2 linked regions of the Accumulibacter sp. genome follow. The protein of the gene in region 1 interacts with the protein of each later gene in a pairwise test. Links are inferred from orthologs where the notes say so. Each region holds a gene or a part of one and is shown on either strand. Other genes may lie near its edges.

The links. Proteins that work in one complex are often made in the same cells at the same time.
Region 2: the proteins of glnK (region 1) and glnL interact in binary tests that used the Escherichia coli proteins (3 or more experiments, as listed by UniProt). The link is inferred for Accumulibacter sp. from one-to-one orthologs.

What each region holds. Positions count from the first base shown.
Region 1 is NZ_JAZKUG010000001.1:530,329-538,185, reverse strand. The notes cover bases 2,393-5,317. They hold glnK (P-II family nitrogen regulator), read left to right. Parts: upstream 2,393-3,648; coding sequence 3,649-3,987; downstream 3,988-5,317. Other genes in these bases: V5B60_RS02425 (ammonium transporter), read left to right, coding at 3,998-5,317; V5B60_RS02435 (TorF family putative porin), read left to right, coding at 2,709-3,587; V5B60_RS02440 (accessory factor UbiK family protein), read right to left, coding at 2,393-2,474. Outside these bases: V5B60_RS02450 (hypothetical protein), read left to right, coding at 86-613; V5B60_RS02445 (YifB family Mg chelatase-like AAA ATPase), read right to left, coding at 653-2,152; more of V5B60_RS02440, read right to left, coding at 2,229-2,392; more of V5B60_RS02425, read left to right, coding at 5,318-5,476; ltrA (group II intron reverse transcriptase/maturase), read left to right, coding at 5,916-7,286; V5B60_RS02415 (hypothetical protein), read right to left, coding at 7,720-7,857. UniProt on the Escherichia coli protein: Involved in the regulation of nitrogen metabolism. Regulates the activity of its targets by protein-protein interaction in response to the nitrogen status of the cell.
Region 2 is NZ_JAZKUG010000001.1:1,670,727-1,676,190, reverse strand. The notes cover bases 2,466-5,464. They hold glnL (nitrogen regulation protein NR(II)), read right to left. Parts: upstream 4,504-5,464; coding sequence 3,427-4,503; downstream 2,466-3,426. Other genes in these bases: glnA (type I glutamate--ammonia ligase), read right to left, coding at 5,250-5,464; V5B60_RS07175 (DUF4124 domain-containing protein), read right to left, coding at 4,580-5,068; ntrC (nitrogen regulation protein NR(I)), read right to left, coding at 2,466-3,355. In the rest of the region: V5B60_RS07200 (DUF350 domain-containing protein), read right to left, coding at 1-311; V5B60_RS07195 (type III pantothenate kinase), read right to left, coding at 357-1,082; V5B60_RS07190 (biotin--[acetyl-CoA-carboxylase] ligase), read right to left, coding at 1,079-1,885; more of ntrC, read right to left, coding at 1,937-2,465.

The DNA of each region.
Region 1 (7,857 bases):
GCAGATCGCATTGGCAAGGGTTCGATCTTGACTATACTGGGACTGACGGTCCGTCCCGTCCCGCAAACTCTCTGGAAAGGAGCAGATGATGTCGAGAGCAGCATCCCCTTCATCGTGGCGGCGCTTCGCGGCACCGCTGCTGGCGACGATCGCCACTTCGGCCTGTTACGTGGTGCCGGTCGTGGGACCCGATGGTGGCGTCTATTACCATCATTACCCGCTACCGCCGCCGGGAACTCCCTTGCCGGCAGGTGCCCCGCCGCTCCCCGGGCAGCCGATGACGCGACCACAGGCGACGGGCGTTGCGGCGCAGGCGACGCTTCCGGTCCGGCTTTACCCGGCCAATGAAAGGGCGACGCGGAGTGGCGTCATCAGCGGGTCGGTCACCAACATGATGACCGGGAAGGGCCGTTTCCTGGTCGAGTACGAGGGACAGGTTCTGAGCGGTGAAGCGACGCGCATCGTGGAGGATGAAAAGCGCGGCGTCGCCAGTGCCTACAGCCCGGGCGGCATGTTCATGTCGTGCGAATACCAGTTGACGACGCCGTATCAGGGAGCGGGGACCTGCACGTTTTCCAACGGTGCGAAGTATCAGATGCACATCGGCGGTTGAGCGCAGACAGCGTGATTGACGGGCAGCGATCCCCGCCCGTCAGTCCTTGGCAAAGCGACGGTACTGCACGGCTTCGGCGACGTGCCGGGGCTCGATCGTGTGCTGCCCTGCCAGATCGGCGATCGTCCGCGCCACCTTGAGCAGGCGGTGAAAGGCCCGTGCGGAGAGCTCGAAGCGAGTGATCGCCTGCTTCAGCAGCGCTGCCGCGGCCGCCTGCGGCTGGCAATGCTGGTCGATCTCGCGCTCGCTGAGGCGGGCATTCGGTTTCCCTTGGCGCTCGATCTGTCGCGTGCGGGCTGCCGTTACCCGTGCACGCACGGCAGCCGAAGCTTCACCGTCGCGCGCTTGCTGCAGGACTTCGGCCGCTACGGCCGGCACCTCGACCTGCAGGTCGATGCGGTCGAGCAGCGGACCGGAGAGCTTGCTGCGGTAACGCAGGATCTGATCCGGCGTGCAGCGGCAGCGGCCGCGCGCATCACCGTGGTAACCGCAGGGGCATGGATTCATTGCCGCGACCAGCTGGAACTGCGCCGGGAACTCGGCCTGGCGCGCGGCGCGCGAGATGTGGATGCGTCCGGAATCGAGCGGCTCGCGCAGCGCTTCGAGAACCCGCCGGTCGAACTCCGGCAGCTCGTCGAGGAAGAGGACGCCCTGGTGCGCCAGCGAGATCTCGCCCGGACGCGGCACGCTGCCACCGCCGACCAGCGCTGCCGACGACGCAGTGTGGTGCGGCGCGCGATAAGGGTGGTGGCGAAAGAGCTGTGGCCGGAAGAGGCCCGCGAGCGACAGCACGGCGGCCGATTCGAGCGCCGCCGGCAGGGTCATCGGCGGCAGCAGGCCGGGCAGACGGCTGGCGAGCATCGATTTCCCGCTTCCCGGCGGGCCGGCGAAGAGGATCGAATGTCCGCCGGCGGCGGCGATCTCCAGTCCGCGTTTGGCTTGCGTCTGGCCGCGCACGTCGGCGAGGTCAGGGTACCCGTCGTCGCCGTCGCCGCCGTCGACGGTCGCCGCACAGGCCGACAGGGCCGCCTGCCCGGTCAGGTGGGCGCAGACCTCGAGCAGGCTGGCTGCCGCCAGGATCGGTATCCGGCCCGCCAGCGCCGCCTCACGGGCGCTGCTCGCCGGCAGCACGAAGCTGCGGTTGTTGTCGCCCATCGCCAGGACCATCGCCAGCGCGCCGCGCACCGGCCGCAGTTCGCCCGAAAGCGAGAGCTCGCCGGCGAACTCGTGCTGCGCCAGCAGCCGCGACGGGAGCTGGCCGGATGCGGCGAGGATGCCGAGCGCGATCGGCAGGTCGAAGCGGCCGGATTCCTTCGGCAGGTCGGCCGGCGCGAGGTTGACGGTGATGCGTTTGCGCGGGAACTCGAAACCCGAGTTCTGCAGCGCCGCACGCACCCGGTCGCGTGCCTCCTTGACTTCGGTGTCCGGCAGCCCGACGAGCGTCAGGTTGGGCAGGCCGCTGGCCAGATGCACCTCGACCGCAACCTGCGGTGCGGCCAGGCCGTCGAGACCGCGGCTGTGGACGATGGCGAGAGACACTGGCTGGCGTGGCGCTGGCCCGACGACGGACGCGCTGCAGCGTCGCACGACGCGCCGGCACGTCGCCGCGCGGTTCTCAGTCGGGCTGGGCGGGCGGATTCTCCAGGCGCTCGATGCGTGCCTCGAGCGCCTTCAGTTTCTCGCGCGTGCGTTGCAGCACCTGCGCCTGGATGTCGAACTCCTCGCGACTGACCAGGTCGAGCTTGGCGAAGACGCTGGCGAGGAGCGCGCGCGCGTTCCGTTCGATGTCGGCCGCCGGGCTGGCGGCGATGATGCTGCCAAGGCGTTGGCCGACTTCTTCGAGGATCCTGGGGTCGAGCATGGTATTCACCATTGGAGCAAGGAGTGACAGGGTGAGCCGAGTGTAACACGGGGACGCTGGATTCCAGGACATGCACCACGATGGTGCCCCATGGCGACAAACTGTCCTAGGGCAGTGCGCCAGATCCGCGCCCGGTCCCGCGGCATGACTGCAAGCAACGGAAACTTCAACGGAATTTATTCTGGCACGGTTTCTGCTTTGAGACTTCCGGGATGATTTTTCGAGGTTCTGACCATGAAGACAAGTCTTTCATTCTCGCTACTCGCAGCCACTGTGTCGGCGTCCGTGATGGCACAGACGCCGGACCCGGGACAGGCGGACGCAGCCCCCGTGGCTGCCAGCAGTCCGCATAGTTTCAGCGGCAACCTGGGGTTGTTCAGTAGTTACCGGTTCCGTGGTATCGACCAGACGTTCGGCAAACCTGCCGTGCAGGGTGGTTTCGACTACGCGCATGCCAGTGGTTTCTATCTCGGCAACTGGAACTCGAACGTGAACTCTGGCGCCGGTTTCCCTGATGGCAACCTGGAAATGGACTTCTACGGCGGCTACAAGACATCCGTCGGCGACTTCGGCATCGATCTGGGCGCGATCTACTACTACTATCCGGGTTCGGAAGCGAGGGTTCTCGGTACGGGCGCCAGTTCCGGAGCGGTGAACAACAAGGAACTGTACCTTGGCGTTTCGTGGAAGTTCGTTTCGCTGAAGTACTTCTACTCAATCGACGATTACTTCTCGCTGCGCGGAGTCGACCAGGCCGGTGCGGCGACCGGCAAGAACACGCACGGCAGCCAGTACTTCGACCTCTCTGCAAACTATGACCTTGGGGACGGCTGGGGAGTCAACGGCCATGTCGGCAGGCTGAACCTGAAGAACGTCCATAACGGCAACTACACGGATTGGAAGCTCGGTGTGACCAAGGATCTCAATGGCTGGCTGTTGGCCCTGTCCTACATCGGCACCAATGCAGCGGGTGATTGTTCGGGAGCCTCGAGTTACCAGCCGTATTGCTTCACCAACTCGATGTCCGACGACGGCGGCGTGCTTGATGTGGGCTCCCGCACCAAGGATGCTGGTCGTGGCATCGCTGTCGTCTCCGTCAGCCGCAGCTTCTAGCCGATCTTACCGTCAACGATTCATTGGGGGCCACAGGACCTCCCCGAACCTGGAGAGCAACATGAAACTGGTAACTGCCATCATCAAGCCGTTCAAGCTTGACGAAGTACGAGAAGCGCTGTCGGCGATCGGCGTACAGGGAATCACCGTCACCGAGGTCAAGGGCTTCGGGCGCCAGAAGGGGCACACCGAACTGTATCGCGGTGCCGAGTACGTCGTGGACTTCCTGCCCAAGGTGAAGGTCGAAGCGGCGATCAGCGACGCACTCCTCGAGCAGGTGATCGAGGCGATCGAGAAGTCGGCCAGTACCGGCAAGATCGGCGACGGCAAGATTTTCATCTCGGCAATCGAGGACGTCATTCGCATCCGCACCGGCGAAACCGGTGAGGATGCCCTGTAAGGAGTAGATCATGAAGCGCTTATTTGCAGTTCTGGCCCTGCTCGGAGTGGTCGCTGTCGCTACCCCCGCGTGGGCTGAAGACAAGCCGGCCGCAGCGCCCGCGGCAACTTCGACGACCGCTGCGACGCCCGAGGCCGCGGCCGCCAACGAAGCCGGTGCCGCAGCCGCGACTCCGGCACCCGTTGCCAACAAGGGCGACAACGCCTGGGTGATGACCAGTGCGGCGCTCGTCATCCTGATGTCCATCCCCGGTCTGGCGCTGTTCTACGGCGGCCTCGTGCGCAGCAAGAACATGCTGTCGGTGCTGATGCAGGTCTTCGTCACCTTCTCGCTGATCAGCGTGCTGTGGGTCGTCTACGGCTATTCGCTGGCGTTCACCGAGGGTGGCGGGTTCTTCGGCGTGTTCGACAAGCTGTTCCTGAAGGGCGTCACCGTCGACTCGGTCGCCGCGACCTTCTCCAAGGGCGTGGTGATCTCCGAACTCGCTTACGTCGTCTTTCAGGGCGCCTTCGCGGCGATCACCTGCGGCCTGATCGTCGGTGCCTTCGCTGAGCGGGCGAAGTTCGCCGCCATCCTGGTATTCATGGTGCTTTGGTTCTCGCTTTCCTACGTGCCGATGGCGCACATGGTCTGGTACTGGGCCGGTCCGGACGTCTATGTCGACGCCGCAGCCGGCGAGGCCGCCACGAAGACTGCCGGGTTCCTCTTCCAGAAGGGTGCGCTCGACTTCGCCGGTGGTACGGTCGTCCACATCAACGCGGCGATCGCCGGTCTCATCGGCGCCATCGTCATCGGCAAGCGGATCGGCTACGGTCGTGAGTCGATGGCGCCGCACAGCCTGACCTTCACGATGATCGGCGCCTCGCTGCTCTGGTTCGGCTGGTTCGGCTTCAACGCCGGCTCTGCGCTCGAGGCGAGCGGTGGTGCTGCTCTGGCGATGGTCAATACCTGGGTCGCAACCGCCTGTGCGGCAATGTCCTGGATGCTGGCGGAATGGATGCTGAAGGGCAAGCCGTCAATGCTCGGTGCCGCTTCGGGTGCGGTTGCCGGTCTGGTCGCGATCACCCCGGCGGCAGGATTCGTCGGCGTAATGGGTGCCATCTGCATCGGCCTTCTCGCCGGCGTCATCTGCCTCTGGGGCGTCAATGGACTGAAGCGCCTGCTGGGTGCCGATGATTCGCTCGACGTCTTCGGTGTCCATGGCGTCGGCGGTATCCTTGGCGCGATCCTGACCGGCGTCTTTGCCGACCCGTCGCTCGGTGGTACCGGCGTCTATGACTACGTCGCGAACAAGGTTGGCGACTACGACATGACGGCCCAGTTGATCAGCCAGTTGTGGGGTGTCGGCACCGTCATCGTCTGGTCCGGCGTCGTTTCGCTGGTGGCGTTCAAATTGGTGGACATGGTGATCGGTCTGCGCGTACCGGAAGAAGAAGAGCGCGAAGGTCTCGACATCACGTCGCATGGCGAATCCGCCTACCACTACTGATCCGAATACCTGCAGGTCTCTCCCCCTTCGGGGCGCTCTCGTGGCGCCCCGTTTTTTTTTGTGCGCCCAGCATGGGCGCACTCTTGCGGGTGCAAGTCCCGCCGTAAGTTGATCACAGCGAACGAAGCGAAGCGCAACTGCCTGAGGGCGACCGATGGTGGGAAGGAAGCGTGGAGCGAAACTGCGAGCCGATGAACAAGAACCGGATAGAAGGCGCTGCCGAGCAGGGCGAGCGGGCCAGAGACCGCGAAGCTCTCGTGATCAAGGCGAAGTGGCGTAGATTCGGCGGCTGTGCAGGGAAGGAGTGCGTTCTTACCTGGGGAGCTCTCGCCTCATGGCTGAAAGGCCGACGGAGACAAGCCGGAGCGAGAAGTCAGCAGAGGCCATAGTAGCCGCCGGTAGTGGGCGAAGGGTCGAACGAGTAGGAGGGCCGACGGCCATGTTGCTTGGAAGTGCAATGCATCAGAAGCTCGGGCAACCGGGGCGCAAGGCGGGAGGGCGAGGTGAAGCCAAGCCCGAAGCGTTGCGTGATGAAGCACGGCCGGCGCGACAGGGACTCGAAGGTTCAGGGCGAGATGACCTGCTCACGCAGGCGCTCGCGAGCGCGAACATGGTAATGGCGTGGAAACGCGTCAAAGCCAATCGCGGCAGTGCTGGGGTGGATGGACGGACGATTGCCGAGACGGCGGCGTACCTGAGAACGCACTGGCCGGGGATTCGGGAGGCATTACTGAACGGCAGTTACCGGCCTGAGCCGGTGCGGCGCGTACAGATTCCGAAGACCGGTGGCGGGATGCGGGAATTGGGGATTCCGACGGTGACGGATCGGCTGATCCAGCAAGCCCTGCTGCAGGTCTTGCAGCCGATGATTGATCCGACGTTCTCCGAATACAGCTTCGGCTTCCGACCGGGACGCCGTGCGCACGACGCCGTGCTCACGGCGCGGCGCTACGTGCAGGACGGTTACCGGATGGTGGTCGATGTCGATTTGGAGAAGTTCTTCGACCGGGTCAATCACGACATTCTGATGGAACGGTTATCGAGGCGAATCGACGACAAGGCCGTGCTGCGGCTGATTCGTCGTTACCTTGTGGCCGGCATCATGGATGGCGGCGTGGTCATGCAGCGGTACGAGGGGACGCCGCAAGGCGGCCCGCTGTCGCCGCTGCTGGCCAATGTGCTGCTCGACGAGGTGGATCGTGCGCTGGAAACGCGTGGTCATCGTTTCGTTCGCTATGCCGACGACTGCAATGTATATGTGCGCAGTCGGCAGGCCGGTGAGCGGGTACTCAATGGGCTGCGCCGACTCTATGAGCAACTTCACCTGAAGGTGAATGAAGCCAAGACGGCGGTTGCACCGGCATCTGGTCGCAAGTTTCTGAGCTTTAGCTTCTGGTATGGTCCAGGTGGCCAAGTGAAATGCCGGGTTGCCGACAAGGCAAAAGAAACCTACAAGCAACGCATCCGACAACTGACGCGTCGCTCGGGCGGGCGTAGCCTGCCGGAGGTAGTGGAACGGCTCCGGACTTACATGCCGGGCTGGAAGGGATACTTTCAGCTTGCGCAGACGCCGAAAGTGTTCCGCGAACTCGACGAGTGGTTGCGTCACCGGTTGCGTGCTCTGCAACTCAAGCACTGGCGTCGGGGTACGACGATGTATCGGGAATTGCTGGCGTTGGGTGCTTCTAAGCCGGATGCCCATCGGATCGCCGCAAACAGCCGTCGATGGTGGCGTAACAGCTGCTTCGCGCTGAATCGTGTGATGCCGATCGCTTACTTCGACCGACTCGGCGTGCCGCGTCTCTCATAACCTCAACTACTTGAACCGCCCGGTGCGGACCCGCATGCCGGGTGGTGTGGCAGGGGAACGGTCAGGTAATCTGACCGCCCCTATGCCGATCTGGCCTTCGATCGTCGCCGTCTGCGGTGGCCGTCGCATCGCCAGTCAGCACCGTCGGCGCGTGCGCCAGTGTCGTCTGGCGCGACCCGGGTGGCGACAGCATATGGACCGCGGCGCAGCACGTCCAGCGGCTTGGACGAAGCCGTCACGCAGAGGAAACGGCGGCGCTGGAGAAGACGTCGCGCGGGCAGCAGTGCGCCGGAAGGTTCCGCTCCCATACTGCCGAGGTTGCCGCTGCTCGGGTGAGGCCAGAGCGCTGCCGGCAAGGGGGCGCGCTGGGCTCCGGATGTTCAATCGGTGAGCCAACCGGCAGCGACCGGCGGCCGCGGCCCGCGGCAAGCGTTCACTGCAGGTTGTGTGCCGAGAGCAGGACTGCCTTGCCGCCCAGGAAGCCGACGCGGATGCCGCGCTCCGGGTTGCCCCAGACGCAGTGGCGCAGACCGAGCATTTCGTCACAGCTGGCCGGATCACCGACGATCTC
Region 2 (5,464 bases), 1.1 Mb from region 1 along the record:
TGTGTCAGCTGCGGCACGGCAAAGCGGATGGCCAAGTAGGCAAGAATCTGGATTACGCCGGCAATCGCGCCCCAGGCGGCAAGATCAAGGAGCGTATCGCTGTGTGCAATCACGTTGGCCACTGGCATGGCAAAACCGATTAACGCCCCGGAGAGGCTCGTCGCAGCGGCCGTGTTGCCGGCGCGGATCAGTGCCAGCTCAGCGTACGGAGTGACGTTCAGATAGACCAGCAGGAACAGCGCCAGCAAGACGATCGCCACGGCAAAGTAGGCGAGAAAGGCGGGCAGCATGCTCAGCAGGTGAGTCGGCATCAGGCTTCTCCTCTCTTCGCGCTTCAACGACGCCCGGTGGGTGGCTCAGGACGGCGATTCGGCATAGCGCACCAGACCACGCAGAATCAGATTCTCCACCAGGCGGAAGGGAATCCGTAGATGGGCAACCAGACGCTCCGCCGCGCCGCCGGTCAGCAGGCATTGCGCACCGGCCTCGCTGGCGATAGGGGCGAACATGCGTTCGACCGCGCCAAGCTGGGCCTGCAGACAGCCGCTGACGATCGCGTCGCTGGTATTGCGGGGCTCGGCCCGGAAGGCACCTGCCTCGGCAAACGGCAACTGCGCCGTGTTGCTCGCCAATGCGGCGCGCATCAGGTCGAAACCGGGGAGTATCAGCCCGCCACGAAAGACTCCGTCGGCATCGAGGAGGTCGACAGTCGTCGCTGTGCCGGCACAGACGACCAGGCAGGCGTTCGCTGACTGCGCACGAGCACCGATCAGGGCGGCCCACCGATCCGCCCCGAGTTGTGCCGGCAACTCATAGGAATTGCGCACCCCACACGCGGCTGCCGTCGGACGGAGAAAGGAAACCCGCGCCTGGCGTGTCGCGAGCAAGGACAAAATGCCTGCCGCGACCTCGGCGCCGGCGACATTGCAGACCACGACCTGTGCACCGGCAGGCCATTCATCGGCCGCCTCGGCCAGCCAAGCGATGTCGGAAGTCGCCAGAACGCCGCCATCGAGCCAGCGACCGCCTTCGTGCGTGGCCCATTTGATGCGGCTGTTGCCGGCGTCGATGGCGATGATCATGCGACGCGCAGTGACAGATCGCCGGACAGGCAACGCTCGATACCGTTTGCCGTCTGCAACAGCAGCGCACCATCCTCGTCTGCGCCAAGGCAGGTTCCCTGACGATCGATGCGGTCGCCGTCCAGCAGGCGTACCGGCCGATTCTGCCACGCATGCTGCTGCTGCCAGTCGGCTCGCAGAACGGCGAAACCGCCGGCGTCGAAGCGGTCTAGAACTGCTGCCAGTTCGATCATCAAATCTGCCAGCAACCGGTGTCGCTCCGGCAGTGGTGACAGCGCCTGCGACAGGGCCGCTGGCGGGTGAATGAACTCCTCCTCACCGATGGGCGGCATTTGCAGGTTGAGACCAATGCCGATCACCGCCAACATTCCCGCTGGCACGGATTCCAGTTCAACCAAGATGCCGCCAAGCTTGCCGTCGTCGAACAGGATGTCGTTGGGCCACTTCAGCCCGACACCGGTGGCACCAATCCGCTTGAGCGCACGTGCCACCGCCAGGCCGACCGCCAGCGACAGACCGGCCAGTCGGGTAACGCCACCGCTGAAACGCCAGAGCACGGAGAAGGTCAGGCCGGCGGACGGCGACGACAGCCAGCTGCGGCCACGCCGGCCACGGCCTGCAGTCTGTTCGTCGGCAATCAGCACCGAACCCGATGGGGCACCCTGTCGGGCACGCTCGAGAAGCACGCTGCTGGTCGAACCGCATGCGGCCAGCGCCTCGACCGTGAAACGGCCACGCGCCAGACCCAGCAGCGGGACAAGGCATCCGGGATCGATCTGACAAGCGGAAACGAACTGGGCCATCGTTGGGCAATCCGAAGCAACGCCGGCAATTATCGCCGATAATTCCGCTCTTCAGATTTCCCTGTCGTCGATTGAGCCGCCGGCGCTGATTCCCAGCTCCTGGATCTTGCGGGTAATCGTGTTGCGCCCGATGCCGAGCGCCTGTGCGGCCTCAATCCGCCGTCCGCCCGTATGCGCCAGAGCCCGGTTGATGAGAACCCGCTCGAAGGCTTGCGACAACCTCGCATGAACCTGTCCGGGCTCGCCAGCCAAGCAGCGGTCCACCGCTTGGCCGAGAACGGTCTCCCAGTCGTCGCTGGCTGGAAACGGCGACGACTCCCGCAGTTCGGGCGGCAGGTCCGCGACGTCGACCAGCTGCCCCGGTGCCATCACGGTCAGCCAATGGCAGAGGTTCTCGAGCTGTCGCACGTTGCCGGCGAAGTCGAGTCCGCAAAGGTGCTTCAGCGCACCATCGGAGAAGCGTTTGCCCTCGACGCCCAGTTCGCGGGCGCTCTTCTGCAGGAAGTGGCGAGCGAGAATCGGGATGTCCTCGCGGCGCTCACGCAGGCTGGGAAGTCTGACCCGGATGACGTTGAGGCGATGGAAGAGGTCTTCGCGGAACAACCCCTGCCGGACACGCGCTTCGAGGTCCTGATGCGTCGCCGCGATGATCCGCACCCGCGTCTTGAGAGGCGAATGACCACCGACGCGGTAGTAGTGGCCATCGGACAGGACACGCAGCAGCCTGGTCTGCAGCTCTGCCGGCATATCGCCGATCTCGTCGAGAAACAGGGTGCCGCCCTCGGCCTGCTCGAAGCGGCCCTGGCGCTGCCCGGCGGCACCTGTGAAAGCACCGCGCTCATGACCGAAGAGCTCCGACTCCAGCAGGTCGCGCGGGATGGCAGCGGTGTTGATGGCAATGAACGGCTTGTCCGCGCGCTGACTGTGGCGATGCACCGCTCGCGCGACCAGTTCCTTGCCGGAACCCGATTCGCCAGTGATCAGGACGGTGGCGCTCGACTGGCTCAGGCGGCCGATGGCACGAAAGACCTCCTGCATCGCCGGCGCCTGTCCCAGGATCTCGGGCGTCAGTCCGATCTCGTTGGGCGCACCGGTCTGGTGCAAGCTTTCACTGATCGCGCGCCGGATCAGCTCAAGCGCCTGATCGACATCGAAAGGTTTCGGCAAGTACTCGAAGGCGCCGCCCTGAAATGCCGACACGGCGCTGTCGAGGTCTGAGTAGGCGGTCATGATGATGACCGGCAACGTCGGAAAGCGCTCCTTGGCGATCTGCAGCAGCTCGAGTCCCGACTGTCCGGGCATGCGGATATCGGACACCAGCACCTGCGGCTGCTGTGCCCCCGCGTCGAGCCGCGCCAATGCCTCGGTCGCCGAAGCGAAGCTGCAGAACGGGATCTTCTCGCGCGCCAGGGTTTTCTCGAGAACCCAGCGTATCGACTTGTCATCATCAACGATCCACACTGCTTTCATGGAGTCCTCGGCCGGCTTGTCTGTTGTCATCAGAATGTCCTGAAGCTGTAGCAAGAAACCTGCCAGGATGTTCAACCAAGCGGCAAACGAATCGTGAAACAGGTGTGGCCCGGCCGACTCGCACACTCGATCGTCCCCTGGTGCTGCTGGACAAAACTCTGCGCCAGCGTCAACCCAAGGCCGCTTCCCCCGGCTCGGCCAGAAACCAGGGGGTAGAACATGCGCTCGCGAATCTCCTCGGCGATTCCCGGGCCGTCGTCGATCACGTGCACCTCGAGTGCCAATCGATGGCGTCGTTTGAACAGCGTCACCTGACGCGCTGCACGCGTGCGCAGCGTGATCTGTCCGGGCCCCGATGGCCCGCCGCGGCCAGTCTGCCTCGTAATCGCCTGGGCAGCGTTCCGGGCAATGTTCAGGAAGACCTGGATCAGCTGTTCACGATCGCCGACGAGTTCCGGCAGGCTGGTATCGTAGTCCCTGCGCACGGCGAGGATGCTTGGGAACTCGGCCGTCAGCAAGCTGCGCACGCGCTCGAGAATTTCGTGGATATTCACCGGGCCCGGCTGCATCGGCCGATGTGGCGAGAGCAGCCGACGCATCAGTTCCTGCAGGCGGTCCGCTTCCTTGATGATCACCTGAGTGTATTCATGCAGCCCGGGATTGCCGAGTTCGCGCTCGAGCAACTGCGCCGCGCCGCGGATCCCTCCGAGTGGATTCTTGATCTCATGGACGAGGTTCCGGATCAACTCACGACTGGCCTGCTGCTGCTCGACCAAGCGCTCCTCACGTGTCGCCCGGAGTTGCTGGTCGATCGGCCAGAGCTCGATGAGCAGGCGAACGTTCGGCGCTTCGACGGGGTTCACCGCGCAGTTCAATTGCAGCATGTTGCCGCCAGCCAGCCGCAACTCGACATTCTGCCCGCTGTAACTCCAGCCGTGGACGGACACGCTGTCGAGTGCCGCGAGCAGCTTCGGCGGACATTCCATCACGCCGTCAAGACGACAGCCAAAGAAGACCTTCTGACTGATCTCGAGCAGATTCTCGGCGGCGGGATTGAGATAGCGGATTTCCAGCTTCTCGTCGAGCAGGAGCACGGCCGACGAAAGCAGGTCAAGGCCGCCGAATGGATTCGCTGGATCGTCAGGCATTGGCTGGCAAAATCTCGCTGGCAAACTGGTGAACGCTTGGCCAAGCGAGACCGGCGTCTGGCCGTCGGCGCCGCGCTCAGCGCAGATTGGCGATCTCTTTCTGGATGGCCTCGATGTTGCGCTGGTGCAGCGCCACCTTGTCCTTGTACGGTTGCAGCCGCTCCTGCACCTTGCCACCGCTGATTCCACCGCCCTGCATTCGCTCGTTGGGCAGGACAGTCCCTTCCTGCTGAGCCAGTTCCTGTTTGGCCTGCTCGAGATTCTTTTGCTCGGCAGCCAGCTCGGTGTCGAGGATACGCCGGCGATCGCCGTCCCGTGACTTCTGCGTCTGCTCGTCGACCTTCGGGAAGTTGCCCGGGGTGGCCGACTTGGCCGCAGGTTGTCGTGAAGCCGGGGCAAGGTTGACGGGATCCAGGACCAGCTTGCGGCAGCTTCTGGTCGGAACGTTCGAGTACGTCGTATGGCCCTCGGCATCGACGCACTTGTAGATGTCCTGGGCTGTCGCCTGCATCCAGGCAGACAGCGACAGCGCAAGCGCGCAGAGCAGGCGTGGCAGTCGTCTCATCGTCGTCGAATTCCTCCTGGCGCCGGCCGAACCGCGGACCGCAACGGGCGTGGCAGCGATCGGTGCGGTCCCACGGCTGTCACCATGGTGACCAATCGGCAGCAATACTAACGCGGAAGGAGGTCGATCGGTAGACGCGCGAAGGACGGGCGCTGCCCGTCCTTCGCGAAATCACTCTGGCTCAGCAGCTGTAGTACAGGTCGAACTCCACCGGGTGGGTGGTCATGCGAACCTTGTTGACCTCATCCATCTTCAGTTCGATGTAGGCATCGATCCAGTCGTCGGAGAACACGCCACCACGCGTCAGGAAGTCACGATCCTTGTCGAGCGCCGCCAACGCCTCCTCGAGACTGGCGCAGACGGTCGGGATCTTTGCATCCTCTTCCGGTGGCAGGT